2 regions of the Nocardioides panacisoli genome follow, and region 1 is predicted to be linked to the other one. Evidence: predicted binding sites of a transcription regulator. Region 1 holds the regulator's gene; the other holds the start of a gene.

Region 1 (15,236 bases):
GCGCGCCGGCGAGCTGGGGCCCGCGGACGCTGTCGAATCGGACGGCCTCGGTCATCGCGCTCTCCTCGGGTTCGGTGGCGAGGGACATGGTGCCTGATGACGCGGTTGCCGTGGCGTGGAAAACTCGGGGGCATGGCGGAGCTCAATGTCCTCGGCGAGCCGTTGGAGCCGTGCAGCACCGATCCGATGACCGGCTACTACCGCAACGGGATGTGTGAGTGCGGCCCGGATGACGTGGGTCGCCACGCGGTCTGTGCGGTCGTGACCGAGGAGTTCCTGGCGCACCAGAAGGCGGTCGGCAACGACCTCTCCACCGCGCGCCCGGAGTGGCACTTCCCCGGACTCAAGCCCGGCGACCGGTGGTGCGTCGTCGCCGAACGGTGGCTTCAGGCGGAGCAGCACGGGGTGGCGCCGCCGGTGGTCCTGGCCTCGACGAGCCAGCGCGCGCTGGACGTCATCGCGCTCGATCTCCTCGAGGCGAACGCCGTCGACGTGCCCGACGACCCGAGCCAGCTGATCTCGGACGACTGAGTAACGATCGCCGTACACCGCGATCCGTCTGTGAGGATGGCGCCGTGTCCTGGCAGATGAAGGTCGTGGGGGCGTACATGCGCCTCACCCGCAAGCGGAAGTACGCGGCGCCGGACGGCGGCCCGGCGCTGTTGGCGCAGCCCAAGGGGCCGACGACGCCCCCGCCGCGAGCGGTGCGCGGCCTTGCCGTCACCGAGCGGAGGGCACCCGGCGGGCACGACGTCACCGTGTACGACGTCGCCCGGCCCGAGGTGGTCGACGATCCGGCTGCGCCGGTGGTGGTCTACCTGCACGGCGGGGCGTTCTACGCCGAGATCGTCACGCAGCACTGGCAACTGGTCGCCGACCTGGCACGGGAGCTGGACGCTGTCGTCCGGGTGCCGATCTACGGCCTCGCGCCCGACCACCACGCCGCGGAGGCACACGACCTGGTGGCCGACCTCCTCGCCGAGGCCGATCGTGCCGGCCGGGCGTCGTACCTCATCGGCGACTCCGCCGGCGGCAACCTCGCGCTCGTCGGCGCCCAACGCGCCCGCGGCCGCGTCACGGGCCTGCGCGGCGTGACGGTGATGGCACCGTGGCTCGACCTCACGATGTCCAACCCCGAGATCGACGCATTGGAGCCGCACGACCCGTGGCTGGCGCGGGCCGCGTTGCACCACGTCGCCGAGGTGTGGGCCGACGGCACTTCGCTGACCGACCCGACGATCTCGCCACTCCGGGGCACCTTCGAGGCGCTCCCGCCGGTCGACGTCTGGATCGGCACCCGCGACATCTCGCTCCCCGACGCCCGACTGCTGCGCGCCGCGATCGCAGAGCACGGTCCCGTCACCTACCACGAGGAGCCGGACGCACTCCACGTCCACCCGCTGCTGCCGGTCCCCGAGGGCCGCGCGGCCCGTCCGGTGCTGATCGAGCACGTACGCCGGCAACTGGTCTAGTCCGACGACCCCACCGGTGCTGGACGGCGACCTAGTGTGGGTCCATGGAACTCACCGAAGCCCTCGCGGCCGCTCGTGCGACGAACCAGTCCGTCCTGACCACGATCAAGCGGGACGGCCGGCCCCAGCTGTCCAACGTCCTGCACCACACCGACGACGACGGCGTCACCCGCATCTCGACGACCGCCAACCGCGCCAAGGCCCACAACCTCGAGCGCGACCCCTGGGCCGCGCTCCACGTCAACGGCGAGACGTTCTTCAGCTACGCCGTGATGGAGGGTGAGGCCGAGCTGTCCGAGGTGGCGGCCGAGCCCGACGATGCGGTCGTCGACGAGCTGGTCGCCGTCTACCGCGCGATCGGGGGCGACCACGACGACTGGGACGCCTACCGCCGGGCGATGGTCGACGAGCAGCGCCTCGTCGTCCGGTTCCGCGCCGAGCGCGCCTACGGCAGCGGCGAGCTGCCGTCGCCCAAGGAGCCCTCGACCCGCCAGATCGCGGAGGACGCGCTCGGAGCAGAATGGTCCCGTGACCGGGACTGACGACCACCTCACCGCGACCATCGAGCACCTGCAATCCGAGGAGTACGTCGTCACGCAGCCGCTGCCCGGCGCCCTGCACGTGACGGGACGGTTCTCCAACCCCGAGCGCATCGCGCTCACCGCAGCCGCCCACGCCGGCGACGAGCCCACCGCCGTGTGGGCGGTCACGCCGCGCGAGGACTGGGCACTCGTCGTGTGGCGGCGACCTGACCTGGTCGCGATCGTCCAGAAGGGCACCACCCCGCGCCGCTGGCGCCACCGGCAGCTGCCCGGCCGCATGGCACCCGACGCCCCGACCTTCCTCGACGGCGCCGCGTCGCGCTTCGACATCGTGACCCGTCCCAAGCACCAGCCCACCGATGCGGCGCGGGAGGTCCTGGCGGGCTTCGACATCGCCGATCCGGCGCCGCCCGGATGGGAGCCGCCCGAGGAGCTCGCTCCTGAGCCCACGCCCACGGTGAGCTCCGCACGATCCCGCGCGACACGCACCGCGGGCAGCCAGGAGCGTCCCGCGCGCAAGCCCAAGGCCGAGCCGAAGCGGTCAGCGCGACCGGAGCCCACGCCGGCGGTCTGCCCCAGCTGCTTCATGGCGCTCCCGGCGACCGGCGTCTGCGACAACTGCAGCTGAGCCGACCCGCTCACCCGCGCCGCGGCGTACGCCGCCTCGAAAACCACCAGTGCGGTGGATCGGAGTCACCTGGTGACTCCGATCCACCGCACAGTGGCGTGATGCCTCAGCTGCAGCCGGAGGTGCTGCCGCAGCCCTCGCAGACGTGGCAGCTGCCCGCGGGCCGCATCTTGGTGCCACACGTCATGCACAGCGGGCTGTCGACCGCGCCGCCGGTCAGCTCCTCCAGGAGCTCGGCCGAGGTCTTGGCCGTGGACGGGGTGTCCTGCGGCGTCTCGACGGCCTCGGTGGCCTCCGTCGCGTCCTCGGCCGGGGCACGCTTGGCCTTCGGCTCGGTCGGCGGACCGTCGACGATCTCCTCGGCGGTGCCGGTCTCCTCCAGCGGCTCGTACGAGCCGGTCTCGAGGTGACGCTGGCGCTCCTCGGCGGAGTAGATGCCCAGCGCGGAACGCTTGTCGAAGGACAGGTAGTCCAGCGCGAGCCGACGGAACACGTAGTCCATCAGCGACTGGCTCATCCGCACGTCCGGGTCGTCGGTGAGACCGGCCGGCTCGAAGCGCAGGTTGGTGAACTTCGAGACGTAGGTCTCCAGCGGGACGCCGTACTGCAGGCCGATGCTGACCGCGATCGAGAACGCGTCCATCACCCCGGCCAGGGTCGAGCCCTGCTTGCCGAGCTTCAGGAACAGCTCGCCCAGGTCGCCGTCCTCGTGGGCACCGGAGATCATGTAGCCCTCGGCACCACCGACGGTGAAGCTGGTCGTGAGCGCCTGGCGCGACTTCGGCAGCCGCTTGCGGGTCGGCGCGTAGACGACCTTCTCGACGACCTCGACCTCCTTGTCGGAGGACTCCTCGACGTCCTTCTTCTTCGCCTTGGCGTCAGCCAGCGGCTGGCCCACCTTGCAGTTGTCGCGGTAAATCGCGGTCGCCTTGAGACCGAGCTTCCAGCTCTGCAGGTAGATGTCCTCGATGTCCTCGACCGAGGCCTCCTCGGGGAGGTTGACGGTCTTGGAGATCGCACCGGAGAGGAACGGCTGGCAGGCCGCCATCATCTTGACGTGACCCATCGGCTTCAGCGCCCGGGCACCCATCGCGCAGTCGAAGACCTCGTAGTGCTCGGGCTTGAGGCCCGGGGCGTCGATCACGTGGCCGTGCTCGGCGATGTAGTCCACGATCGCCTCGCTCTGCTCGGCCTGGTAGCCGAGGTTCTTCAGAGCGCGCGGCACCGTCTGGTTGACGATCTGCATCGAGCCGCCACCGACCAGCTTCTTGAACTTGACCAGCGAGAAGTCCGGCTCGATGCCGGTGGTGTCGCAGTCCATCATGAAGCCGATCGTCCCGGTCGGCGCGAGCACGGAGGCCTGCGCGTTGCGGAAGCCGTTCTCCTTGCCCAGGTCGACCACACGCTGCCACTCGCTGGCCGCGGCCTCGCGGACGTCGCCGTCGACGGCGTGGATCGGGCGCAGGGCGTCGTTGGCGGCCTGGTGCTTGCGCATCACCCGCTGGTGCGGCTCAGCGTTGCGGGCGTAACCGGCGTACGGGCCGACGATGCCGGCGAGCTCGGCCGAGCGGCGGTAGGACGTGCCGGTCATCAGGCTGGTGATGGAGGCGGCCATCGCACGGCCACCCTCGGAGTCGTAGCCCAGGCCCATCGCCATCAGCATCGCGCCGAGGTTGGCGTAGCCGATGCCGAGCTGGCGGTAGTCGCGGGTGGTGTCGCCGATCGGGTCGGTCGGGAAGTCCGCGAAGCAGATCGAGATGTCCATCGCGGTGATGATCAGCTCGACGGCCTTGGTGAAGGTCTCGGAGTCGAAGGTGTCGTCGTCCTTGAGGAACTTCAGCAGGTTCAGGCTCGCCAGGTTGCACGAGGAGTTGTCCAGCGACATGTACTCCGAGCACGGGTTGGACGCGGTGATCCGGCCGGTCTCGGGGTTGGTGTGCCAGTCGTTGATGGTGTCGTCGTACTGGACGCCCGGGTCGGCGCAGGACCAGGCCGCCTCGCTGATCTTCTTGAACAGCTCACGGGCGTCGACGTGCTCGATGACCTCGCCGGTGCCGCGGGCCTTGAGGCCGAACTCAGTGCCCTCCTCGACCGCGCGCATGAACTCGTCGCTCACGCGCACCGAGTTGTTGGCGTTCTGGTACTGCACCGAGGTGATGTCATGGCCACCGAGGTCCATGTCGAACCCGGCGTCGCGCAGCGCACGGATCTTGTGCTCCTCACGCGCCTTGGTCTCGACGAACTCCTCGATGTCGGGGTGGTCCACGTCGAGCACGACCATCTTGGCCGCACGGCGCGTCGCACCGCCGGACTTGATGGTGCCGGCCGAGGCGTCCGCGCCGCGCATGAACGAGACGGGCCCCGATGCGGTGCCGCCGGAGGAGAGCAGCTCCTTGGAGGAGCGGATGCGGGAGAGGTTCAGGCCGGCGCCGGAGCCGCCCTTGAAGATGAATCCCTCCTCCTTGTACCAGTTCAGGATCGAGTCCATGGAGTCGTCGACGGAGAGGATGAAGCAGGCCGACACCTGCTGCGGGGACTTCGTGCCGACGTTGAACCAGACCGGGGAGTTGAAGGAGAAGTACTGGTGCAGCAGCAGCCAGGTCATCTCGTGCTCGAAGACCTCCGCGTCGGCGGTGGTCGCGAAGTAGCCGTGCTCGAGTCCGGCCTTGACGTAGGTGTGCACGACGCGGTCGATGAGCTGCTTGAGGCTCGTCTCGCGCGCCGGGGTGCCCACGGCGCCGCGGAAGTACTTCGTCGTCACGATCGTGGAGGCGTTGAGCGACCAGGTCTCGGGGAACTCCACGCCGAGCTGCTCGAAGACGGTCTCGTCGGTCTTCCAGTTCTTCTGGACGACGTCACGGCGCTCCCAGGTGACCTCGTCGTAGGGGTGCACCCCCTCGGTGCTGAAGACCCGCTCGATCTCCAGTCCCGTGCCGGCCGTGGTGGCTGCCTGCGGGTCAACCGTCTCTGTCATGACTCTCCTTGTCCCCTGCTGCTCTCGAGCGAACTGTTGGTGCTGGTGCTGCGGTGGGTGGTGCTGTGTCGGAAGTGTCCCGCGAGGCACCGACACTGCCGGTGCGTCGCGCGGGTTGGAAGCCCGGCAGGCAGCTTCCCCACTACCTGCCGGGCGGTCTGTGTCAGCCCGTGTTGGCTGTGCTGTCGGCCGTCACCTGCGACCGGTCCAGGACCGCCGGGGAATCAGGGATCCCCCGCTCGGCCTTCAACATCGCGATCTCGTCGGCGAAGTCCTCCACGGAGTCGAACCCGCGGTAGACGCTCGCGAAGCGCAGGTAGGCGACCTCGTCGAGCTTGCGCAGCGGCGCCAGGATCGCCAGGCCGACCTCGTGGGCGGCGATCTCGGGCGAACCCGCCTGCCGCAGGCTGTCCTCGACCTCCTGGCCCAGGCAGGCCAGCTGGTCCTCGGTGACCGGGCGTCCCTTGCAGGCCTTGCGGGCACCGGAGACCGCCTTGTCGCGCCGGAAGGGCTCGCTGGCTCCGGACTTCTTCAGCACCGTCAGCTGCATCGCCTCGACGGTGGTGAAGCGCTTCTCGCACGACTGGCAGACTCGCCGGCGGCGGATGCCCGCACCGTCGTCGGCCACGCGGGAGTCGAGCACCCGGGTGTCGGTGTGCCGGCAGAACGGACAGTGCATCCCGAGCCTCCTTCGCTGCGTCGTGGCCTGTGGAAAAGTCTGCTGTCGCGGTGGACATCCAGCCTCGCGATGTGGATCGCCACGCCTGAGTTGTGGAACTAGATGTGGAGAACTACATCCGTGTAAGTACTAGATGTAGTGGCAACCGTACGCCGCCACCCAAGGCGCTCGCAAGCGAACCGGAGAGTTGGTTTCGACCTCCCGCCACGGGCACAGCGTTTTCGCAGGTCACCGCGGAAACAGGCCCCCGAAAATCGCTTCCGGACATCGGTGTGTCGCCCTCGTCGGCGGGCCCGGTCACCATTGTTGAAGCAATGCGCGACAATGACGCCCGTGAGCAGCGGCAAGCGCATGGGACCCACCGAGCAGCGGGGCCGCGTGCTGCCCCGACTGCTGGGTCTCGCCGCCGGCATCACCGCCTGCCTGCTGGCTTGGGGATACCTGGTCTACATCGCGATCGACTTCGGCGCCGAGGCCCGTCGCGACGGCAACGGCGCCGCCTGGGGCCTCCTCGCCGTGGCCGGCATCGGCGCGGTCGCCTGCCTGTTCCTCGCCTTCCTGCTGCTCACCCGCCTGCTCCAGGCCATCGGCCTTTTCCCCGAACCGACCCCTCGTCGCTCCCCCGGTGCACCGAAGGGCGGCAAGCGGGCCAAGCGCTGAGGCGGGGACGCGATCCCCGGTCGGCCGGGGATCGCCCACCTTGTCGGGCACTGCAACGCCGGACAAGGTGGGCGAAAGGCCGACAACCCTCCGCCGTCAGTGGCGCAGCAGGTCGCCCAACCCGGCGGCGTACGCCGCGGGCGTGACGTCCGGGAACACCAGCCGCTGCAGCATGAACCCCGGCAGCAGGCCCATCAGGGCACGGGCGACACGCGTGGGCTCGGCGTCGGCAGGCAGGAAGCCGGCCTCGATCGCGCGCCGGGCGTAGGTCACCCAGGCGGCCGCGATGCGTCCGGCCTCGCCGCGGGCGATCTCGAGGACCTCGGGGTCACGCACGGCCTCGGCCCACGTCTGGAGTGCCACCCGATGGAGCTCCACCCCGTGCGCCTCGCCCAGATCGACGATGCGTTGGGTCAGGTCGAGCACGACGCGCTCGGGGTCCGGCAGTTCCTCCGCCTCCGCGGCCTCCTCGACCACCACCGCGACATCGGCGATCGCGGTCTCGGCGATGGCCCGGATCAGGTCCTGCTTGTTGCGGAAGTAGAGGTACACCGCTCCCGCGGACAGCCCCGACTCCCGGATCACGGCGGCCATCGTCGTGCGGTGGAACCCGTCCTGGGCAACGCACCGCAGCATCGCGCGGACGATCTGCTCGCGCCGCGCAGCGCGGTGCTCCTCGGTCACCTTCGGCATACCGCCATCCTGCCACAGAAAACGAACGCCCGTTCTTGACAGGAGCGGCCGGCGTCTCCATCCTTGTCAAAACCGAATGTTCATTCTGTTTGGAGTCTCGCCATGACCAGCCCGACCTCGCCGAGCCACGCCGCACCCGCCGCCGCGACGTCCGCGGCCACACCCTGGCGATCCGTGATCGGAGCCGCCGTCGGCCTCGCCGCCCTGCTCACCGTGCTCCTCGCCGCCTTCGCGTGGCCCGCCAGCGAGTACGAGCCCCGCGACTTCCCCCTCGCCGTTGCGGGCCCACCCGACGCCACCGCCGGCATCGAGCAGCGACTCGCCGCAACGCTCGGCGAGGACGCGATCGACGTCACCACCGTGGCCGACCGCGCTGCCGCGGTCGCGGCCATCGAGGACCGGTCGGCGTACGGCGCCCTCGTCGTCGGGGCCGGGAGCACCGAGGTGCTGACCGCCACGGGGGCCGGAGCGGCGCCTGCGCAGTTCGTGACCCAGGTCGGCACCCAGGTGGCCGGCGCCACCGGGTCGGCTCCCACCGTCACCGACGTCGTACCGACGGCCGATGGCGACCCCCGCGGCAGCGTCTTCGCCGCGGGCGCACTCCCCCTCGCCATCGGCGGCATCCTCATCGGCGCCGTCACGTCCCTGGCGCTGCCCCGCATCCGTGACCGACTCCTCGCCGCCGCCCTCGCCGCAGCGCTCGGCGCACTCGGCCTCGCCGCACTGCTGCAGTTCGGCCTCGACGCCGTCGCGGGGTCCTACGCCGCCAACGCCGGCGTCATCGCACTCGGCGTGCTTGCAGTCGCACTGCCGATCATCGGCCTGCGCCACCTCATCGGCCCGGCGGGCATCGGCGTGGTGGCGCTCGCGGTCATGCTCATCGGCAACCCACTGTCGGGTGTCGCCACGAGTCCCCACCTGATCCCTCTCGGCTCGCTGGGGCAGCTCTTCCCGCCGGGCGCCGTGGGGAGCGCGCTGCGCAGCACGTCGTACTTCGACGGCGCCGGCGCCCTGGCGCCAGTCCTCGTGCTGTGCACGTGGGCCGTCGCCGGGCTCGGCCTGGCACTCCTCCCCCGCAAGGAGTGAGGTCGCCCGAATGCGTCGAGGGCGGGACCGTCGCGGTCCCGCCCTCGTCTTCCCCACCACTCGCCGGGGGTCGAGGTCGGCGAGTAGTCCGTGCGCGCGCTCAGTCGAGCGGAACGCGCAGCTCTTGACCCGCCTGGAGCAGGTTGCCCTCGAAGGTGTTGAGGTCGCGGATGCGATCCATCATGGTCAGCACGTCGCCACCCGCGGCGGCGTCGGCCGCGATGTCCCACAGCGTCTCCCCGTGGTCGACGGTCACGACCTCGACCTGCACCACGCCGGCCTCGTCGGAGGCGACGGATCCGGCAGCGAGCCAGACGGCGGCGCCCAGCGCGAGCAGCAGCCCGAGCACCATGACGGCCACCCGGCCGCGACGAGTGAGGCGGACCGGCGCCGGACGGCGCGCGTCGTAGGAGACCTGCGGGGCAAGGGCGATCGTGCTCATGGGGACCTCCAGGGGGAAGTGTCGATCCGGTGATCGGCGGGGGTCGTGCGTGCGATGCGATGTCTAGTCGGGACCGCCGACACTTCGCCGTACGGCGATCGGGCCAGCGGATCGATCAGACGTTCGATCGAACACATGTGCGAGGTTAGATCACCTGTTCGAACGAAGTCAAGGACCTGTTCGAATCCTTGTTCGAGGCGTGTCGCGACACGCGCGGTTCGAACAGTTGTTTGAAACCGTGCGCTGGGAGGACTACCGTCAAGGCACTCGATCACCGCTGCGCAGGAGGACGCCATGGCCGGCAAGCAGAAGGCAGGCTTGAAGAAGGTTGCCGAGTTCCCCGACGGGCCGCCGGACGCCACCGGGCTGACCCCGCGACAGCAGCGCGTGCTGGCCACCATCAAGGACAGCATCGAGAACCGTGGCTACCCGCCCAGCATGCGCGAGATCGGCAGCGCGGTCGGCCTGACCAGCACCTCCAGCGTCGCCCACCAGCTGCGCACGCTCGAGGACAAGGGCTTCATCAAGCGCGACCCCAACCGGCCGCGCGCCCTCGAGGTCTTCCTCCCCGAGGTGATGAAGGCCCGCAAGTCGCTCTCCGCCGCCGAGGAGTCCAGCTACGACGAGACCGGCGCCGGTGACGCCTCCCCCGCAGCCAGCTACGTCCCCCTCGTGGGCCGTATCGCCGCGGGCGGCCCGATCCTGGCCGAGGAGCGCATCGAGGAGGTCATGCCGCTGCCCAAGCAGATCGTGGGCGAGGGACAGCTGTTCCTGCTCGAGGTCTCGGGCGAGTCGATGATCGACGCCGCGATCTGCGACGGCGACTTCGTCGTGATCCGCCAGCAGCCCGATGCCGACAACGGTGACATCGTCGCCGCGATGATCGACGGCGAGGCGACGGTGAAGACCTTCCAGCGCAAGGACGGGCAGGTCTGGCTGTTGCCCCACAACGACGCATTCGAGCCCATCGACGGCACCCACGCCACGATCCTGGGCAAGGTCACCGCCGTGATGCGCAGCATCTGAGGCTCGGCGTTGCCCCACGGGGCGGCATCACTGCCGTAGGCTGGCCCGGCCCTTCCGTCTTCCCCCTGGGAGCAGCACGTCATGAACCACCCCCGTCTGCGGGGCGCGCGCCTCGTTGCACTGCCGGCCATCGTCCTCACGCTCGCTGCCGCCCTGCTGGCCCCGACCAGCGCCGTCGCCAAGGACAAGGACGACAAGCGCGGTCGCGCCCAGGAGGCGCTCGCCATGGTGGAGGGCATCCTCTCGGGCAACATCGGCCGCGGCAGCAGCCGTCCCGACGACTCCCGCCAGCAGGGTGTCGACCTCACGATGGCCATGCGCGACCTCTTCCTGACCCGCGACGCGCTCTCGGGCAAGGAGCAGGAGCGTGCCGACTCGCTGCTGGCGCGCCCCACCGACGGCAGTGGGCCGGCGTACGAGCCCAAGTATCCCGACGGGGCCTCCCGGCGCACCTGCAGCTCGGCGGTGTGCGTGCACTACGTCACGGGCGGCCGCCACGCCGCCAGCCGCTCCTTCGCGGTCGACGTACGCCGTGCGGTGACCACCGCGCACCAGCGCATCCGGGGACGTGGCTTCCGGGGCCCGCTCAACGACGCCGGCCGGGGCGGCGACAACCGCCCCGACGTCTACCTGGCCGACATCGGCCGTGACGTCGGCGTCTTCGGCTACGCCGTCGCGGACCGCAAGAACGCGCTCTGGGGTCGCGGCGCGGGCGGATACGTGGTCCTCGACAACAACTTCTCGGAATTCTGCTCCGGCGGTTGCGGCGCCGGCACGGCGGACCGGCTGATGCGGGCCACCGCCGCGCACGAGTACTTCCACGTCGTCCAGTTCGCCTACGACTACGCCGAGGACGTGTGGTTCATGGAGGCGACCGCGACCTGGATCGAGGACGAGGTCTTCGACGACGTCAACGACAACGTCAACTTCCTCTACTCCAGCCCGAGCGCCCTGCAGACCCCGCGGGTCCCGATCGACGCCCCCGACGCGAACCCCTACGCCAACTGGATCCTCTTCCGGAACCTCTCCGAGCGCTACGGCGCCAAGGTGGTCCGCAAGGCGTGGCAGAAGGCAGACGCGTGGCGCGGCTACGACGGCAGCCGCAACCCCAAGGACCACTACTCCCTCAAGGCACTCCAGGGCGCGGTGGACTACGGCGTGGGCGGCAACTGGACGGTGGACTTCGCCAACTTCGCGATGGACAACCGCCGTCCCGGGCGGGCCTACCAGGAGGGCAGCGCGCAGAACTACCCGGCCGCGCCGCTCAAGACCCGGTTCCGCCACTTCAAGGACAACCGCAAGCGCACCATGGCCGTGAAGCGGTCCCACCTCTCCAGCGCGACCTACCGCTACATCCCCGCCGGCAAGCTGCGCTACGGCTGGCGTCTCCGGGTGCGCGTCCACGGCCTCCCCCACGGCAAGGGCGGCTACGCGATGGCCGAGATCAACAAGAAGGGCGGCGGCATCAAGCGCGTGTTCTTCTACCTCGGCGGCGACGGCAAGCAGGTCAAGAAGCTGCCCTACGGGAAGTCGAAGGTGAACTGGATCGAGTTCACCGTCGTCAACGCCAGCACCCGCTACCGGTGCAACCAGGACCGACCGGACAACACCTGCGACGGCGTACCGCAGGACGAGAACGAGAACTTCTGGATCGCCACCAAGGCGGTCCGCTAGCACTACAGCTAGCCAGCGGCCAGTCGCGCCAGGGCCTGCCGTACGACGGTCGGGTCGGTCGTCGGCCACATCGGCGGCAGGCTCGCGGCCAGGAACGACCCGTAGCGGGCCGTGGCCAGTCGCGGGTCGAGGACCGCGACCACGCCGCGGTCGCTGGAGGTGCGGATCAGCCGGCCGGTCCCCTGCGCGAGCAGGAGGGCGGCATGGGTGGCCGCGACCTGCATGAACCCGTTGCCACCCGCCGCCTGAACGGCGCGCTGGCGCGCGCTGAGGAGCGGGTCGTCGGGCCGCGGGAACGGGATCCGGTCGATGATGACCAGCTGGCACGTCTCCCCCGGGACGTCCAACCCCTGCCACAGGCCGAGGGTGCCGAAGAGCACGGTGTGCGGGTCGTCGGTGAACTGCCGGGCGAGCTCGGGCAGCTGGGCGTCGCCCTGGGCGAGCGTGGTGAGGTGCGGCAACCGCTCCCGCATCGCCTCGGCGGCGGCGTCCGCCGCGCGGCGTGAGGAGAACAGGCCGAGCGTGCGACCGTCGGCGGCGTCGATGAGCTCGGCGATCTCGTCCAGCTGCGGTCTGCCGAGGCCGTCGCGCCCCGGTGGCGGGAGGTGTCGGGCGACGTACCGGATGGCCTGCTTGCCGTAGTCGAACGGGCTGCCGACGTCGAGGCCGACCCAGGGCTGTGCCTCGTCGTGGCCCTCGGGGGAACCGTCCGCGTCGGCGCCCGACGGCCGGGTGTCCGGGCCGTCGGTGCCGACCGCCACCTGCTCGGAGGGCTTCAGGCCGACGCTGGTCGCGACCGCGGTGAAGTCGCCGCCGAGCTTGAGGGTCGCCGAGGTCATCACGGCGGTCTTCTCCGCCAGCAGCTTGTCGCGTAGTTGGCCCCACACCTGGAGCGGTGCGATGCAGAGCCGGGGCGGCATCCGCTCGGTGCCCTCGGTGCGCCACAGGACGTCGGACTCACCCAGCGCCGCCATCCGCTCGGCGGTGGCGAAGAGCTCCTGCACGCTCGCCTTGGCCTGGCTCATGGCGGCGTCGGGCTCGTCCCCGGACGACCTGGGGAACGCCGAGGCGCAGGCGCGTGCGGCGTCGCGGACCAGCTCCAGCGCGTCGGAGAGGTCCTGGGGCAACCGGTCGATCCGGCCGGGCTCGGCGACGGTGACGGCGTCACGCAATGCCTCGGCGGCATCAGTCAGGTCGTCGGCCTCGTCGCCCTCGACGTGGCGCACGCTGCGCTTCGCTGCCCGCTCGACGTCGGCCGCCCACAGCTCGTCGGTGGCGGCCTGCGTCACCCGGGCGGTCAGCTCGTGGGCCTCGTCGACGACGACCACGTCGTAGTCGGGGATCATCGGGATCTGCTCGATCGCATCGATGGCCAGCAGCGAGTGGTTGGTCACCACCAGGTGGGACCGCTGGGCTCGCTCCTTGGCCAGCTCGGCGAAGCACTCCGCGCCGAAGGGGCACCGGGCCGCACCCACGCACTCCCGGGCACTCACGCTGACCTGGCGCCACTCCTTGTCGGTGTGCCGCGGCGCCCCGTCCCGTTCACCGGTGCCGCCGGACTCCGCCTCGGACTCGACCCACTCGCGCAGCTCGAGCACCTTGGCGCCCATCGACCCCTCGGGCAGGTCCACCAGCGACCCCTGGTCGTCGGGCACGCCCTCGCGGACCCGGTGGAGGCAGGCGTAGTTGGACCGGCCCTTGAGGACGGCGAAGGAGGTGTCGACGTCGTCGCGGTCCTTCAGCGCCTCCATGAGTCGCGGGATGTCGCGCTCCACGAGCTGGTGCTGCAGGGCCAGGGTGGCGGTCGCCACGACGACGCGCTGGTCGTGCAGCAGGGCCGGGACCAGGTAGCCCAGCGACTTGCCCGTGCCGGTGCCGGCCTGGACCAGCAGGTGCTGGGAACGGGCGATCGCGGTGGCGACGGCCTCGGCCATGTCGACCTGCCCGGCACGCTCCTGACCACCGACGGCCGCGACGGCAGCCGCCAACGCCTCTCGCACCTGCGCACCCTCGACCCCGGACATGGCGGCAACCCTAGACGGGGTCGACGACAGGTCGTTCAGACGGCGTACGCCGCCAGCTCACCGGCCAGCGCGTCGGTCGTGCGGCCGGTGATGCGGGTGCCCTCGGCGGTGTGCTCGAGCGAGGTGATCTCACCGTCGCGGTGCAGCCGGTCGATGAGGTCCCCGCGGGCATAGGGCACCAGCGCGGAGAACTCCACGTCGGGGCGTGGCAGGTCCGCCTCGATGGCGGCGACCGCCTCCTCGATGCCGGCACCGGTCTTCGCCGACACGACCACCGCATGGGGTTCGCTGCGCCGCAGGCGGGAGAGCACCAGCGGGTCGGCCAGGTCGGCCTTGTTGACCATCACGATCTCGGGGATGTCGCCGGCCTCGATGTCGGCGAGCACCTCCCGCACCGCGGAGAGCTGTCCCTCGGGATCGGGGTGCGAGCCGTCCACGACGTGCACCAGCAGGTCGGCGTCGGCGACCTCCTCCAACGTGGAGCGGAATGCCTCGACCAGCTGGTGGGGCAGGTGCCGGACGAACCCGACGGTGTCACTCATGGTGTAGACCCGCCCGTCGGCGGTCTGCGTACGCCGCGTGGTCGGGTCCAGGGTGGCGAAGAGCGCGTCCTCGACCAGCACGCCGGCGCCGGTCAGCCGGTTGAGCAGCGAGGACTTGCCGGCGTTGGTGTAGCCGGCGATGGCGACGCTGGGCACCTGGTTGCGCTGCCGCTCCTGGCGCTTGGTGCGTCGCGTGCCGGCCATCTGCTTCAGCTCGCGGCGGAGCTTGGCGATCTTGTCGTTGATGCGGCGCCGGTCGGTCTCGATCTTGGTCTCACCGGGGCCGCGACCACCGATGCCCTCACCACCGGCCGCCTGGCCACCGGCCTGCCGGGAGAGGTTGCCGCCCCACCCGCGCAGGCGCTGCTTCATGTAGTTCAGCTGCGCCAGCTCGACCTGCGCCTTGCCCTCCTTGGACTTGGCGTGCTGGGCGAAGATGTCGAGGATCAGGGCGGTCCGGTCGACCACCTTGACGTGGATGCGGTCCTCGAGGTTGCGCAGTTGGGAGGGCGCGAGCTCGCCGTCGCAGATCACGGTGTCGGCGCCGGTCGCCTTGACGATGTCGCGCACCTCCTCGACCTTGCCGCGGCCGATGTAGGTCGCGGGGTCGGGTGCCTGCCGGCGCTGGTAGACGGCCTCGAGGATCTCCGAGCCGGCGGTCTCGGCGAGCAGCGCGAGCTCGGCCATGGAGTTCTCGGCGTCCTGCACGGTGCCCTCGGTCCACACACCGACGAGCACCACCCGCTCCAGGCGGAGCTGGCGGTACTCGACCATGGAGATGTCCTCCAGGTCGG
Region 2 (15,236 bases), 690 kb from region 1:
GCGGCCCGCGTTGCGGCCCGCGACGCGGCGGATCCACGGCAGGAACTGCGGCCCGTCCTTGAGGAAGAAGAACGTCAGCACCAGCACCAGCACCAGCGCGACGAGCGCCGACGTCGCGGCGCCCACGCCGGTGAAGACGCCGGAGGCGATCTGGGAGGAGCTGCTCTGCGCCCACCCCACGACGGAGTCGGTCAGCTCGGCGACCTGCTCGTTGCGCAGGTTGACCGGCGGCCCCTGCGCCCACCGCTGCAGCTCGAGCAGGCCCTGCGAGGCCTGGTCGAACAGGTCGGCGGACTGGCGCACCACCGACGGGGCCAGCGAGGCGAACAGCCCACCGACGATCGCGAACGGCACGATCAGGCCGATGAACGCCGCGAGCGAGGACGGCACGCGATGGCGGCGCAGCCACGCGACCGGCGGCCACAGCACGGTGGTGACGATCAGTGCCAGGATGATCGGGAGCACGCCGACCCAGAACTGGCCGATCAGCCACAGCACGGCGGTGACGGTGATCCCGATGAGGATGAGCCGCAACGCGGCGGTCGCGGCCATCCGCAGCCAGTCGTGGACGACGACGCTGCGGTCCACGCGGTCGGTCGCGGCCGGCGTCGACGCCTCGCCGGACCCGGCTGCGCGCGGGTCGTCGGCGGCACCACCGGCATCGTCGGCACCGCCGGCCCGGTCGTCACTGTCGGCATCCGCCGGGTCCGTTGCCGTGTCCGCGCCGGTCACGTGGTCCGGCGGCCGCGACTCCTCGGCGGCCTCGTGCGTCTCGGGCCGCTGCGTGCGGTCCTGCGGATCCGGTTCGGTCATGGCACCAACCTACGGCGCCGCGGCGACAGGGTTCATCCGCCGCGCGTCGATTCGGCGAGGAGGAGTCGAACGGGCGGTGACCGCGCCACGCACGCTGGATAGCCTCGCGGCATGACGACGCTGCGGTGGCTCTTCGGTGACCAGCTCGGGCCGCACTTCGTCGACGACCACGACGGCCCGCTGCTGCTGGTGGAGTCGCGCGACGTACTGGCCCGGCGGCGGTTCCACCGCGCCAAGGCCCACCTGGTGCTCAGCGCCATGCGCCACCGCGCCCGCGAGTTCGGCGACCGGATGACCTACGTGCAGGCCGACACCTACGCCGAGGCCGTGCGCTCGGTCACCGACGGTCCCGTGGAGGTCGTCCACCCCACCTCCTACGCCGCGCACCGGCTGGTCCGCCGCCTCGGCGACGAGCTCGACCTGACGGTGCTGCCGCCGCGCGGGTTCGCGACGCCGCGCGAGGACTTCGAGCGGTGGGCCGAGGGGCGTGGCGGCAAACGGCTGCTGATGGAGGACTTCTACCGCCGCGCCCGCGTCGCGCACGACGTGATGATGGCCGGCGACGAACCGGCCGGCGGCCGGTGGAACTTCGACCACGACAACCGCGAGCCGCCGCCCAGGGGCGCCGACACCCTCGGCGTGCCCGCGCCCTGGTGGCCGGAGGAGGACGAGGTCGACGAGGAGGTGCGGGCGGACCTCGACCGGTGGGAGTCGGAGGGCCTGGTCTCCTTCATCGGCGAGGACGGGCCGCGGCGGTTCGCCGCCACGCGCCGCGAGGCACTCGCCGCGCTCGACCACTTCGCCCAGCAGCGGCTGCCGCACTTCGGCGCCCACGAGGACGCCGTCCTCGAGGGGGATCCGTGGATGGCGCACTCGCTGGTCTCGGTCCCGCTCAACCTCGGGCTGCTCGACCCGCTGGACGTCGTACGCCGTGCCGAGCGTGCGTGGCAGGACGGCGAGGCCCCGATCGCCGCGGTCGAGGGGTTCTGCCGGCAGGTGCTGGGGTGGCGGGACTACGTGTGGCACCTCTACTGGCACTTCGGTGACTCCTACCGGCGGCGCAACGAGCTGGGCGCGACCGAGCGGATGCCGAAGTGGTTCGCCGAGCTCGACGGTGCCGCCACCGACGCCCGCTGCCTCTCCCACACCCTGGACCAGGTGGCCGAGCACGGTTGGGTGCACCACATCCCGCGCCTGATGGTGCTCGGGTCGTACGCGATGCAGCGCGGCTGGTCGCCGCGCCAGGTCACCGACTGGTTCCACCGAGCGTTCGTCGACGGCTATGACTGGGTGATGGTGCCCAACGTGGTCGGCATGTCGCAGCACGCCGACGGCGGGGCGATGGCGACCAAGCCCTACACCTCGGGCGGTGCCTACCTGGCGCGGATGACCGACCACTGCGGGTCGTGCCGGTTCGACCCGAAGGTGCGGGTGGGCGAGGACGCGTGTCCCTTCACGGCCGGTTACTGGTGGTTCCTGGACCGTCACCGCGACCGCTTCGCCGGCAGCCCCCGGATGAGCCGCGCGGTCAACGGCCTGGGTCGGCTGTCGGACCTCGACGCGCTCGTCGCGCAGGAGGACGAGCGCGGCAACCGGGCACCCTGAGACCCGGGGTGCGGTGCTCAGCGGGAGAGGACCGCACCGACCGGGGTGGGGCTGAAGCGGGGGAAGACCGCGGCCGGCGAGGCCCCGAGGCGCTGCGTGATCACCTCGGCGAGCACGCTGCGGTAGTCGGTGGTGACCAACAGGTCGGCGTCGGCGGTGTTGGTCAGTCCCGGCCAGGTGCCGTAGTACCCGCCCTTGACGCCGGCCCCCAGCAGCAGCATCACGTTGCCGTGGCCGTGGTCCAGCCCGTAGTTGGCGTTCTCCCGGGTGCGGCGGCCGAACTCCGAGAGCGTCACCACGGTCACCTTCGAGGCGAGTCCGCCCAGGTCGGTGAAGAACGCCGCGAGCGCCTGGGAGAACTCCCGCGTCATCGACTGCATCTGTCCCCAGGCCAGGGTGCCGAGGTTGTCGTGGTGGTCCCACGACCCGTGGTCGATGGTGATGACCTCGGCGCCCACGTCGCCCCGGATGGTGCGGGCCGCCGCGGCCAGCGCGTCGCCCAGGCTCGAGTTGCCCGGGTACGACGCCCCGTTGCGCGGGGTGGCCGCCCCGTTGCGGACGGGCGCGAAGTCGTCCACGGCCCGCAGCGCCCGTCGTGCTCCCGCACCGAGCGGGCCGCCGGTGCGGCGCCACATCGTGTTCATCGAGCGGGGACGCCGGTTCTTGGTGTCCCACTTGTCGTGCCCGGAGAGCTTCATGTCCTTGATCTGCTGCACCGCCGCGACATGGCTCGGGCCGATGAGGGAGGTCGGTGGTGCGGCCGCGCCCAGCTGGATCGCCTGCAGGGGGTGCTCGTAGGAGTCGCGCCCGACGAGCCGGTTGAGCCAGCCGACGCGACGGGTGGTGCCGGGGTCGGCGTCCTCGACCTCCTCCATGGCGGCGAAGTGGGAGCGGTTGGGCACCGGAAGCCCGGTCGCGTGAACGGCGGCGACCTTGCCCGACTGCCACAGCGGCAGCAGCGGCGCCATCTCCGGGTGCAGCCCGAAGAACCCGTTGGCCGCCAGCAGTGACTCGCCGGGGATCGCGATCCGTGGGCGCGCCTTGGCATAGACCGGGTCGCCGTGCGGCACCACCAGGCTCATGCCGTCCACGGCTCCCCGCATCGACAGCACCACCAGCACGCGCGGCGCGGACCGGGTGGCGGCGTAAGAGGTCTCCATGAAGGCCGAGCCGAACATCGCACTCGCCGACGCGCCCGCGACGCCACCTGCCAGCAGCGTGCCGCGCAGCAGTCCGCGGCGGGAGAGGGCGGCGTACTCGGGGCAGCCGCAGGCGTCGCCGGTGGCGTTGTCGGTGGCGTGGTCGGTGGCGTGGTCGGTGGTCTCGTGGGACATCAGGTCACCGCTTCATGTGGTACGGCGAGTCGAGGAAGACGGTGAGCAGCCGCGGCAACTCCCACTTCATGACCCGGTGGTCCGGGGTGATGACCGTCCACGGCTGGCAGCCGGTGGCCTCGCAGGCCGCCTGGAGCATGGTGGAGGTCGAGCTGCGACCGAGCATGCGCCGCGACAGGTGGTCGACGAACTTGGCGAAGCGCAGCGACTTGCGGGGCAGCCACGCCCGCCGCCGTCGGTAGGCGATGTGCTCGTTGGGCCACCAGCCGCCGCACATCATGTAGTGCACGTCGAGGGAGCCGAGGAAGCGTGCGGTGGACGACCAGGCGTCGGCGGTGTCCGGACGACCGTCCGGGCTGCCCCACTCGTACGGCATGTTGCCGAGCGTGCGGGCCTGCCACACGATGCCGTCGGCGGCGGCGGAGTTGCCCCTCGGGCGCTGCAGCCGGGCGTTGAGGGCGCGGTAGGTGGCGACGAGGTCCTCGTCGGGGGTGCGCACCTTGCGCATCCGGGCGGAGCGGAAGGCGGGCGACCGGACCAACGCCCGCAGCACGGGCGCAATGCGGGTGTCGTTGGCGAGGTAGACCCGCGTCAGCATGTCCACGACCGACGCGGGCGGGTCGTCGGAGATGAACCGGACGGCCAACTTGTGGGCGATCCGACGGGCCGTGGCGGGGTGGTGGGCGAGGTGGCGCAGGTAGGCCCGGAGCGCGTCGCGGCCGTCCGGTGCGGCGTTGGGGTGGGTGAAGCCCACGATCGACACCCGTCCGGTCCAGTGGTGCGCCGTGTCGTAGGTGTAGCGCCAGGTGCGCCACTTGTCGACGCGGTAGCCGGTGAGCAGTCGCGCCGAGTCGCGGACGTCGCGCTCGGTGTAGTTGCCGCGGCCGACGGTGTGCAGCTCGAGCAGCTCGCGGCCGAGGTCCTCGTTGGGTGCGCTGCGTGAGGAGTTGGCGTTGCTGAGGTAGAGCGCCATCGCCGGGTGCAGCACCGCGGCCGGCAGCAGGGCGTCGAAGCGGCCCAGTGCCAGCGAGCGGAGCTTCTTGCCGTAGGACACCCGGTAGGGGCCGACCAGCCCCTGGGCGGGGATGTGGAAGTGGTGCTCCCAGAACTCCGCCATCAGCTCCTGGACCTGCCGGTGCGAGCGCGTACGCCGGGCCAGCACCCAGCGCTGGTAGTTGATGTCGACCTGCCAGAAGGACGACAGCGCGCCGCTGTCGACCATCCCGACGAGGCGGTCGCGGGAGGCGTTGGTCGTGGGCCACCAGTCGGCGGTCGTGCGGTACCAGCCGTCGCTGTAGGAGCCGGAGAGCTGACGGTCGAACCAGCGGTTGAAGCCACCCGCCTTGGCGACCTGGCGCTGCAGCTGCGGGGTCCAGCCGTAGCTGAAGCGGGTGAGCGCGTGACGGGTCGCGCTGCCGGGGATCTTCGTCGCCCGGTAGCGGCGGGGGCGGTAGCGCCGTCCGGCGGCTGCCTCGCCGGCGGTGGCGCCGACCACCGCGGTGCCGACCGAACCCACGGCGGCTGCGGCGAGGCCACGACGGGTGAGGCCGGGCGTGCCGACCTCGTCAGCGGGACTGCTGACAGCCGTGCCGTCCCCGTGGGTCATCGCGGTGCCTCCGTCGCCTCTGCTCGGGTGCCCGAGCGCGGCGATCACGACCCGGACGCAGCAGTGTGGCCCGGTGCGACGGGGCGGTGCCGCCCGAGTACGGCGCGTCCCCGCTGGTCATTTCGGTCCGGGTGGCGGTGTCCGATCGGGGAGGGACGTGGGTCAGGAGGGGGCGGGCAGGACGCACAGCTCGTTGCCCGAGCCGTCGGCGTACACCTGCCAGGGCAGGTCGCCCCAGTCGTGGTCGTAGCGGCGGCCGCCGTGGGCGAGGATCAGCTGCTCGGCCTCGTCGGGGTCGTCGCCGCGCTCGAGTCGGATGTCGAGGTGGAGCCGGTTCTTCTCGGGGCCCTTGGGGCCCTCCTCGGGGCAGAACTCCAGCAGGGGGCCGCGGCGGGAGGGGTGGCGCAGGCTGACCGGCGCGTAGCCGTCGACCGGCGTCCAGCCGGAGAGCGCCGCCCAGAGCTCGCCGTCGCGGTCGGGGTCGGCCGAATCCATCGGGAGGGCGGCGATCGGACCGGTGTCGACGTAGGCGTCGCGGGACTCCATCACGCAGAACGGGTTGTCCTCGGGGTCGGCGAGCACCACCCACGGCACGTCGCCCTGGCCGATGTCGAGGTGGCGGGCGCCGAGGGCGAGCAACGCATCGACCGTCTCCTGCTGCCGGTCGCCGCCGACCAGGTCCAGGTGCAGCCGGAGCGGCTCGGTGCGTCGCTGCGGCACCCTCGGGAAGCACAGGTCGAGGTAGAGGTCGCCGCCCAGCTCGAGTCGGCTCTCGACGATGTCGGGCTCGTCGGTGAGCCGCGAGCAGTCGAGCGCCGCCTCCCAGAAGCCGCCCAGCCGGTGCGGGTCGACGGCATCGAACCCGAGGTTCTCCAAGTACATGTCGTCACGCTAGTCCTGCCCGCCGACACCCGCACCGGAGTTCCGCTGCGGGGGTCTCGACACGGGACGCTCGTTCCTCGCGTCCCGGCTCGACCACCAAGCCGCTCGAGTCGCCTTGCTGGTCGAGCCGCCGGAGTCGCCTTGCTGGTCGAGCCGGTCGAGCGCCAGCGAGGCCGTGTCGAGACCCCCGGAACCTGAGCCGCCTTGCTGGTCGAGCCGGTCGAGCGTCAGCGAGGCCGTGTCGAGACCCCCGGAACCTGAGCCGCTTTGTTGGTCGAGCCGGTCGAGCGCCAGCGAGGCCGTGTCGAGACCACCGCGACCGCGGCACCCGCGGCACCCCACGGCGTACCGTCGATCCCATGACGCCAGCAGAGCTGCTCATCGATGCCGTCGGACGGGTGCGCCAGGGCGTCGACGCCGTCCTGGACGGCATCAGCGAGGACCAGCTGCACCACCGCGTCGGACCGGACGCCAACCCGATCGGCTGGCTGGTGTGGCACCTGACCCGGGTGCAGGACGACCACGTCGCCGACGTCGCGGGACGCGAGCAGGTGTGGACCGCGGAGCGGTACGCCGATCGCTTCGCCCTGCCCTACGACGTCGCCGACATTGGGTTCGGCCACTCCAGCGACGAGGTCGCCCTCCTGCGCGCCCCCGAGGGGCTGCTGCGCGAGTACCACCACGCGACCCACGACCGGACCGTCGCCTACCTGCGCTCCGTCGCCGGCGACGACCTCGATCGCGTCGTCGACGCGGCCTGGGACCCACCGGTCACCCTCGGGGTCCGGCTGGTCAGCGTCGTCAACGACACCACGCAGCACGTGGGCCAGGCGGCCTACCTGCGGGGCCTGCTGTCCGGCTGACCGACCAAACGACGGTTGTCATCGTATTCGAACAGATGTATGGTAGGGGACAGGTCCATTGGCCGGTGCCCCTGCTGGGGGAGGAGGCGGGACCAGTCTCGAAGGTTTCGTGATTGCATCGGGATCCGGTGCCTCCGGCGGGGCGCTGGACGAGTCCCGCTGTCCCGGAGCCTTCTCGATGACCCTCACGCTGTTGCCGACGCACCCGATCCGCGGCTGTGCCGCAGCGGTGCGCGCCCAGGTGGCCGAGGTCGCCGACGTGGAGCCGGCCTACATGGCCGCCGCGGACAAGGCCGCAGCGCTGGAGGACCTGGCCCGTGCCGAGGCGCAGGTGGCCGAGCTGCGGTTGCGGGTGCTGGCGGTCAGCGACGACGTGGCCGCCGAGCACGGCGCTCGCGACGCGGGGGCGTGGCTGGCCCACCGGACGCAGGCCGAACCGCGGGCGATGCGGGCCGACCTCGCGCTCGCCCGCGACCTGGACCGATCCCACACGCTCGTGGCCGAGAGCATGCGCTCCGGTGCGGTGTCAGTGGCGCACGCCCGCGTCATCACCGACGCCGTCGACGCGCTGCCCGGCCACCTCGGTCCCGACGTGGTCACGTCCGCCGAGCAGACGCTGGTGGGGTACGCCGACCAGTTCCGTCCCAGCCAACTGCGGCGCCTGGGACGTCGGATCCTCGACGTCGTCGCGCCTGAGGTGGCCGACGCCGAGGACGCCACGGTCCTCACCGAGCAGGAAAGGCGGGCGCGGGAGCGGGCATCCCTGCGGCTGCGCCGCACCGGTGACGGCACCACGCGGATCACCGGGCTGCTGCCCGACCAGGTCGCCGACCGCCTCACCACCTACCTCGAGGCGTTCACCTCGCCACGGCGCGAGAGTGCGCAGGCAAGGCTGGACCAGCAGGGCTGCGACCGGGTGCCGCAGCACCGGGCCCACGCCCACGCGTTCGCTGCGCTCCTGGAGCACCTCGACCCGGCCCAGTTGCCCCACCACGGCGGGGACGCCACGACGGTCATGGTCACCCTCACGCTCGACCAGCTCCGCACCGACCTCGCCACGGCCGGCCTCGTCGACGCCGACCTCGACTCCGGTCCCGGCCTGACCGCCGACACCGCACGCCGGTTGGCCTGCACCGCCAGGATCATCCCGGTCGTCCTCGGCGGCGACTCCGCGCCACTCGACCTCGGCCGCGCCCGTCGCCTCTTCACTCCCGCCCAGCGCAGGGCGCTCCGACTGCGGGACCGCCGCTGCCGCGCCGAGGGCTGCACCGTCCCCGCCACCTGGTGCGAGGCCCACCACCGACGCCCCTGGGCAGACGGGGGATCCACCGACCTCGCCGACGGCGTACTCCTGTGCTCCCACCATCACCATCGGGCCCACGACCCGACCTACCGCACCGACACGCTCCCCGACGGCGACCTCCGATTCCACCGGCGCCAGTAGCGGACCCGTGGACTCCCGACCCTTGGTCCGGTGGGATACGCATGGGGTGTGCTCCACCGACGAACCCTGCTCAGCGGCAGCGCCGCACTGCTGCTGGCCGGCTGCTCTCGCTCGACCACCGGCCCGACCGGGTCGAGCACGCCGCCGACGAACGGCGCCGGCGCGACGGAGACGATCGCCTACGGCGAGGACCCCGCGCAGTTCCTCGAGCTGACCCGGCCGCAGGGCACGTCCCGGGGCGTGGTCGTGGTGATCCACGGCGGATTCTGGCTCGCCCAGTTCGACCTCTCCCTCGGACGACCACTGGCCGCCTCGCTCGTCGATGACGGTTGGACGGCTGCGAACCTGGAGTACCGGCGCGTCGGCAACGGCGGCGGCTGGCCGGCCACCTTCGACGACGTCTCCGCCGGCATCGACGCCCTCGCCGACGTCGAGGACCTCGACACCTCCCGCGTCATCACGCTCGGCCACTCCGCCGGTGGCCACCTCGGCGTGTGGGCGGCTGCTCGCCAGCGGTCGGAGCGCTGGACCGACGCCACCGTCCCCGTGACGGGAGCCGTCTCCCAGGCGGGCGTCCTCGACCTCCGCTCCGCCGTCGACCAGTCGCTGGGCGGCGGTGCCGTCCAGGGCCTGATGGGCGACGACCTCGAGGCACAGTTCGCCACCGTCGACCCCCTCAGCCAGGTCCCGCTCGACGTCCCCGTGCGCTGCATCCACGGCAGCAGCGACGGCAACGTGCCGCTCTCCCAGTCCACGGCGTACGTCGACGCCGCGACCGACGCCGGCGCCGACGCCACGCTCACCGAGGTCGACGGCGACCACTTCACCCTCATCGACCCGGGCAGCGGCGCCTGGCGGCAGACGCGCGAACTCCTCGACGAGCTCGTCTGAGGGCCGGCGACCCCCTCTCGGCCGGTCGCCGATGCATGGATCCGCCGCGAGTGGGTACGAGGGCCTCGTAGGAACCCGAATCCACGAGGAGGATCCCGTGCTGGAAGCATCGACGATCGAGGGCACCAACGTCGTGAGCCTCACCGTCGACGGCGCCATCAGCGCCGACGAGCAGAAGGCGGCCCAGGACGTCATCGACCGCGCCGTCGCCGACCACGGGTCGGCACGTCTGCTGCTGGACTACGCCGGCGTCGACGTGGGCCGTGTCGAGCCCAAGGCGGTCTGGGAGGACCTGAAGGCGACGCGCGTGCTCAGTGACGTCGAGCGCGTCGGCGTGGTCGCCGACAGCGGCCTGCTGGACAAGCTGCTGGGCAGCATCAGTGACGCCACGAAGCTCGAGGTGCGCTCCTTCGACACCCGCGACGACGCGGTCGCCTGGCTGACCTCGTGAGGTCGTCCGGCCCTGCACCCGTCCCTTGAACAATTCAAGAAAAGGGTGCAGGGTCGGAACCAGGACGCAACCAGCCCCGACGAGGAGGCGCCACACCATGGCCAGCGAGCAGAATCCCACCACCACCGATGCGGGCATCCCGGTCAGCAGCGACGAGCACTCGCTGACCGTGGGCCCCGACGGCCCGATCGTCCTCAACGACCACTACCTGATCGAGCAGATGGCCGCCTTCAACCGGGAGCGCATCCCGGAGCGGCAGCCGCACGCCAAGGGCGGCGGTGCCTTCGGCACCTTCGAGGTCACCGATGACGTCAGCGCCTACACCAAGGCCGCGGTGTTCCAGCCCGGCACGCAGACCGACATGCTGGCCCGGTTCTCCACGGTGGCCGGCGAGCGGGGCAGCCCGGACACGTGGCGTGACCCCCGCGGGTTCTCGCTGAAGTTCTACACCTCCGAGGGGAACTTCGACCTGGTCGGCAACAACACGCCCGTCTTCTTCCTCCGCGACCCGATGAAGTTCCAGCACTTCATCCGGTCCCAGAAGCGTCGCGCGGACACGAACCTGCGCGACCACGACATGCAGTGGGACTTCTGGACCCTCTCGCCGGAGTCGGCCCACCAGGTCACGTGGCTGATGGGCGACCGCGGCATCCCCAAGACCTGGCGCCACATGAACGGCTACTCCAGCCACACCTACATGTGGGTCAACGCGCAGGGCGAGCGGTTCTGGGTCAAGTACCACTTCAAGACCGACCAGGGCATCGACTTCCTCACCCAGGACGACGCCGACCACCTGGCCGGTGCCGACGGCGACGCACACCAGCGCGACCTGTACGACGCGATCGAGCAGGGCAACCACCCCAGCTGGACGCTCTACGTGCAGGTGATGCCCTACGAGGAGGCGAAGACCTACCGGATCAACCCGTTCGACCTCACCAAGGTGTGGCCGCACGGGGACTACCCGCTGATCAAGGTCGGCACGATGACGCTCAACCGCAACGTCACCGACTACCACACCGAGATGGAGCAGGCGGCGTTCCAGCCCAACAACATGGTGCCCGGCACCGGGCTGAGCCCCGACAAGATGCTGCTGGCGCGCGGCTTCTCCTACGCCGACGCCCACCGCGCCCGGCTCGGGGTCAACTACCAGCAGATCCCGGTCAACCGTCCCAAGGCGCCCGTCCACAGCTACTCCAAGGACGGCGCCATGCGGGTGGAGAACGTCACCGACCCGGTCTACGCCCCCAACTCCTACGGCGGCCCGCACGCCGACCCGGAGCACTACCCCGAGACGGCCGTCTGGGCCGCCGACGGGGAGATGGTCCGGCAGGCCTACACGCTGCGCGAGGACGACGGCGACTTCGGCCAGGCCGGCACCCTCGTGCGGGAGGTCATGGACGACGCCCAGCGCGAGCGGCTGGTCGACAACGTGGTCGGGCACCTCTCCGACGGCGTCTCCGAGCCGATCCTCGAGCGCGCCCTGGAGTACTGGCGCAACATCGACCCGGACATCGGCGACCGGATCGCCTCCGGGATGGGCCGCTGACAGCACGGCTGACCCCCTCAGCCGACCGCCCGGTGCCGCTGGTCGAGCCGGCCGAGCGCAGCGAGGCCGTGTCGAGACCGATCCCGCGGGTCTCGACACGGTCCGCTCCTCCGTCGCGGCCCGGCTCGACCAGCAAGGCCGGGAGGTGTGCCCGGATCAGTGATCAGGCGTCGTCCCCGGTCGACTGGTCCTCGGTGGCGCCGTGCCCGTCGAAGTACGACGCCACCTGGTCGGCCTCCTCGGCCACCGTGGCCTCGTCGACCAGGTCGCCCGCCTGCTCGGTGAGCAGCGTCGTCCAGTCATCGAGGATCCCCTGCGCCGTGCCGTCGTCGTACAGCTCGGCCTGGAGCCGCTCGACGGCCTCGTCGTAGAGGGCGGCGAACTCCTCGTTGTCCTGGAAGCGTTCGACCAGGACGTTCGAGCCGCCGGGCCCGCCGCGCATCCCGCCGCCGGGCATCTCGCCGTCGGTCGGTGGCTCGAAGCCCTCGGGCATGTCGGGCATCTCGCCGTCGGTCGGTGGCTCGAAGCCCTCGGGCATGTCGGGCATCTCGCCGTCGGTCGGTGGCTCGAAGCCCTCGGGCATGTCGGGCATCTCGCCGTCGGTCGGTGGCTCGAAGCCCTCGGGCATGTCGGGCATCTCGCCGTCGGTCGGTGGCTCGAAGCCCTCGGGCATGTCGGGCATCTCGCCGTCGGTCGGTGGCTCGAAGCCCTCGGGCATGTCGGGCATCTCGCCGTCGGTCGGCGGTTCGAAGCCCTCCGGCACCTCCGGACGCTCCCCGTCCTCGGTGCCGCCGGGACCGCCGGGACCGCGCTCGCCACCCATGCCGCCGAAGCCGCCGAAGGCGAGGTTGTGGTCCCACGCCACGACGGTCATCAGGCCCGTGTCGGCGTCCCAGCGCAGGAAGGAGTTGTTGCCGGGCCCGTCGATGTCGTCGAAGTTCCCGACCAGGTCCTCGAAGGCCAGGTAGGTCGCGAAGGCCTCCACGTCGAGCCGGTCGGCCAGCCCGTCGGCGAACTCCTCGTCCGAGGACTCCTCCAGCCACTGCAGGAACTGGGTCAACGGCGCGTAGTCCTCGGTGCCGCCCTCGATGTCGAAGACGTCCTCGTACGCCGTCGCCTCGTCGCCGCGGTATGACCAGTCGCCCCCGGCCTCGGACTTGTACAGCGTGCCCTCGCCGTCGAAGGTCGCCTCGGTCCACCGGTCGTCGAGGTCCTGCATCACCAGCCGCAGCCGCGCGTCGCTGCCGTTGACGGTGAAGCTCGTCGCGACGGACTCCTGCGTGGTCAGCCCCGCCTCCTCCAGCAGGTCCAGCGCGACCGCCTCGTTGAGGGCGGTCTCGCTGTTGTTGGAGCGCACGACGAAGCGCTCCCAACCGTCCAGGCTCTGCCCGTCGACGTACTTGTCCAGGTCGATGAGCCACGGCAGGTCGGCCGGATCGGCGTCCGCGTCGACGCCGCGCAGCGAGCTGTTGCCCTTGAGGCGGATGCCGACGTTGCTGAAGGTCTGCCCGTCGATGGTGACGTCGGCGCTGACCCATTCCTTCTCGCCGGAGTCGGCGTACGTCGCCACCATCGCGGCGAACTCGTCCTCGTCCACGGTGAGCGCGACCTCGTGCACCGAGCTGGCGTCCCAGACCGACGTCGTCGAGGTGCTGGCGCCGGTCAGCGCGGACTCCACGCTGGCGCATCCCGTCGGACCGGCCAGGGCGAGCGCCGCCACGGTCAGCGAGGCGACCCAGCGGCGTACGCGGCGGGAGGGGGAGGGCTGGGCGGTCATGGTCATCGCTCCTGGTGGTGGTCGTGGCGGGCGGCGGGACGGAGGTGGCGCTGCAGCACGCGGTGCCAGCGGTGGGAGGGCAGGTCGGGCCAGACCAGCGCCAGGCCGGTCGCGAACTTCGAGATCCGGTCGGGGCGGTGCCCGCGGGCCCACAGGGCACGGTCGACACCGGTCCCGGCGGCCGGGGTCTTGGTCTCGACGATCGCGACGCCGGGCACGCGGGTGCGGTGCGGGCTCCACGGCAACTGCCAGCTGAGGTCGGTGTCGACCGTGACGCGGGCACCGGAGCCGGGCAGCCACAGGGTGGTGCGGGCATAGGACGTCCGCAGCGTCGGCACCAACGCGGCGACGTCGACGTGCCCCAGTGCGGCCGAGGCCAGCGCGTCGCGGACGAAGTCGGTGTCCTCGCGCGGCAGGACGTCCCGCTCGACGCCGGGCCGTCCGCCGCCGCGCGGCACGCGGGTCTTGACGGTGCTGCCGCGCATCCCGCGGGTCTTCACCTCGGTGAAGGCCGTGCCGACGTCGCGGTACTCCCGGCTGCGGACCTTGAACCGGCGTCGCCGACGGCGGGCCGAGCGCCAGTAGGCGTCCAGGTCCGGGGTGTCCAGGTAGGTCGAGGCGTAGCGGTGGTGGTGCCGGCCGTCGATCTCCAGCACCCGCGGCGCCGCGTCAAGGGCACCGATCGCGGCCACCAGCTCGGGCAGCGCGGCCTGCGGCACGACGTACTTGCGGTCGGTGCGGGTCATCAGGGCGGCGTGCTCGGCGAGGTCGTCCAGCGAGGCCGGTGTGAAACCGTCCAGGCCGGTGTCGACGTGAGCGAGGAGCGCGCTCATGCCAGCACCTCGGCCCCGGTGCGCTCGGCGGAGCCGTGGTCGCCACGACGCGGCTCGTCGGTGCGGGTCCAGCGGACGTCGACCAGGGTGGTGTCGTTGACCAGGTCGACGCGCTGCACGACCGTGCGTCGCACCTCGCCGGGGACGACCTCGGCGAGCGCGGCCGCCAGGGAGGCCCGGTCGGCGTACGCGCCGTCGAGCAGCACCATCTGCTGCTCGTCGCGCGGGAAGGTCCGCGGGCTGTCGGCGATCGCGAGCACCGCGACGATGACCGCCATCAGGATCGCGGTGAGGGTCACGGTGAGCGAGCCGAGGCCGCCCAACAGGCCGAGTGCGAGGGCGGCGAAGTAGTAGGCCACCTCGTGCTGGCCGAGCTCGAGGGAGCGGAGCCGGATGATCGACAGCACGCCGAACAGGCCGAGCCCCAGGCCCAGCGTGGTGTCGCTGGCGACCAGCGCCGTGGTCACCGCCAGCACGCCGGCGTTGACGCCGAGGAAGGCGACCAGCAGCTCGCGGCGGCGGTGGCGCGGGTAGTAGAGCGCGAAGCACAGGATGCTGATCGCGACGAGGTCGGCGGCGAAGGTGGAGAGCAGTTCCACGAGGTGTCCTTCCGGTGGGCACGAGATGAGGTTGGGGTGAACGGTGGACGACGTTCTCGTCCGGACCCCCAGCACGACCTGTCAGGAACCTGTGCGTTCTGCGGCGCCCGCGGTCACACCCGCGGTCGCGTCGTCGTCATGCAGGGGAAGCCGAGGACGAGATGGAAGGGTGGGCCCGTGGACAGCACCGCAGCCTTCGAGGCCGAGCGGCCCCGACTGACGGGGATCGCGACGAAGGTCCTGGGCGACGCAGCCGGGGCCGAGGACGTCGTGCAGCAGGCATGGCTGCGACTGGAACGCGCCGAACGCGGCGGTGCCGAGATCGACAGCCTGCCCGCCTGGCTCACGACCGTGACCACGCGCCTGTGCCTGGACCGGCTGCGCGCGCGTACGCCGGTGCCCGAGGAGGACGTCGACCCCTCCGGGACCGCTCCGGACCCCGCCGAGGAGGTCGAGCTCGCCGACACCGTCGGCGTCGCCCTGCAGGTGGTGCTCGAACGGCTCTCGCCCAAGGAGCGCGTCGCGTTCGTGCTGCACGACAGCTTCGGGTTCGAGTTCACCACGATCTCCTCGGTCCTCGACACCACGCCGG

The links. The regulator LexA, encoded in region 1, represses DNA repair genes until DNA is damaged. The targets are predictions, from matches to a motif close to TCGAACANNTGTTCGA.
Region 2: a site for LexA is predicted at 7,131-7,146, ahead of KUV85_RS13535 (HNH endonuclease signature motif containing protein). Genes of this name have one in related genera too.

What each region holds. Positions count from the first base shown of each region.
Region 1 is NZ_CP080409.1:2,101,928-2,117,163, forward strand. Features, by position in the region: gene KUV85_RS10280 (alpha/beta hydrolase family protein) at 1-55, opposite strand, end outside; gene KUV85_RS10285 (DUF2237 family protein) at 133-531, shown strand; gene KUV85_RS10290 (alpha/beta hydrolase fold domain-containing protein) at 576-1,472, shown strand; gene KUV85_RS10295 (PPOX class F420-dependent oxidoreductase) at 1,517-2,014, shown strand; gene KUV85_RS10300 (hypothetical protein) at 2,001-2,642, shown strand; gene KUV85_RS10305 (vitamin B12-dependent ribonucleotide reductase) at 2,749-5,616, opposite strand; gene nrdR (transcriptional regulator NrdR) at 5,780-6,295, opposite strand; gene KUV85_RS10315 (hypothetical protein) at 6,629-6,955, shown strand; gene KUV85_RS10320 (TetR/AcrR family transcriptional regulator) at 7,052-7,648, opposite strand; gene KUV85_RS10325 (hypothetical protein) at 7,751-8,734, shown strand; gene KUV85_RS10330 (LysM peptidoglycan-binding domain-containing protein) at 8,835-9,176, opposite strand; gene lexA (transcriptional repressor LexA) at 9,471-10,202, shown strand; gene KUV85_RS10340 (MXAN_6640 family putative metalloprotease) at 10,284-11,876, shown strand; gene KUV85_RS10345 (ATP-dependent DNA helicase) at 11,885-13,900, opposite strand; gene hflX (GTPase HflX) at 13,936-15,236, opposite strand, start outside.
Region 2 is NZ_CP080409.1:2,792,275-2,807,510, forward strand. Features, by position in the region: gene KUV85_RS13505 (AI-2E family transporter) at 1-813, opposite strand, end outside; gene KUV85_RS13510 (cryptochrome/photolyase family protein) at 925-2,418, shown strand; gene KUV85_RS13515 (DUF1501 domain-containing protein) at 2,436-3,752, opposite strand; gene KUV85_RS13520 (DUF1800 domain-containing protein) at 3,757-5,358, opposite strand; gene KUV85_RS13525 (VOC family protein) at 5,521-6,240, opposite strand; gene KUV85_RS13530 (mycothiol transferase) at 6,600-7,103, shown strand; gene KUV85_RS13535 (HNH endonuclease signature motif containing protein) at 7,282-8,547, shown strand; gene KUV85_RS13540 (alpha/beta hydrolase family protein) at 8,596-9,438, shown strand; gene KUV85_RS13545 (STAS/SEC14 domain-containing protein) at 9,536-9,889, shown strand; gene KUV85_RS13550 (catalase) at 9,987-11,435, shown strand; gene KUV85_RS13555 (CotH kinase family protein) at 11,599-13,212, opposite strand; gene KUV85_RS13560 (VTC domain-containing protein) at 13,215-14,045, opposite strand; gene KUV85_RS13565 (DUF4956 domain-containing protein) at 14,042-14,644, opposite strand; gene KUV85_RS13570 (sigma-70 family RNA polymerase sigma factor) at 14,822-15,236, shown strand, end outside.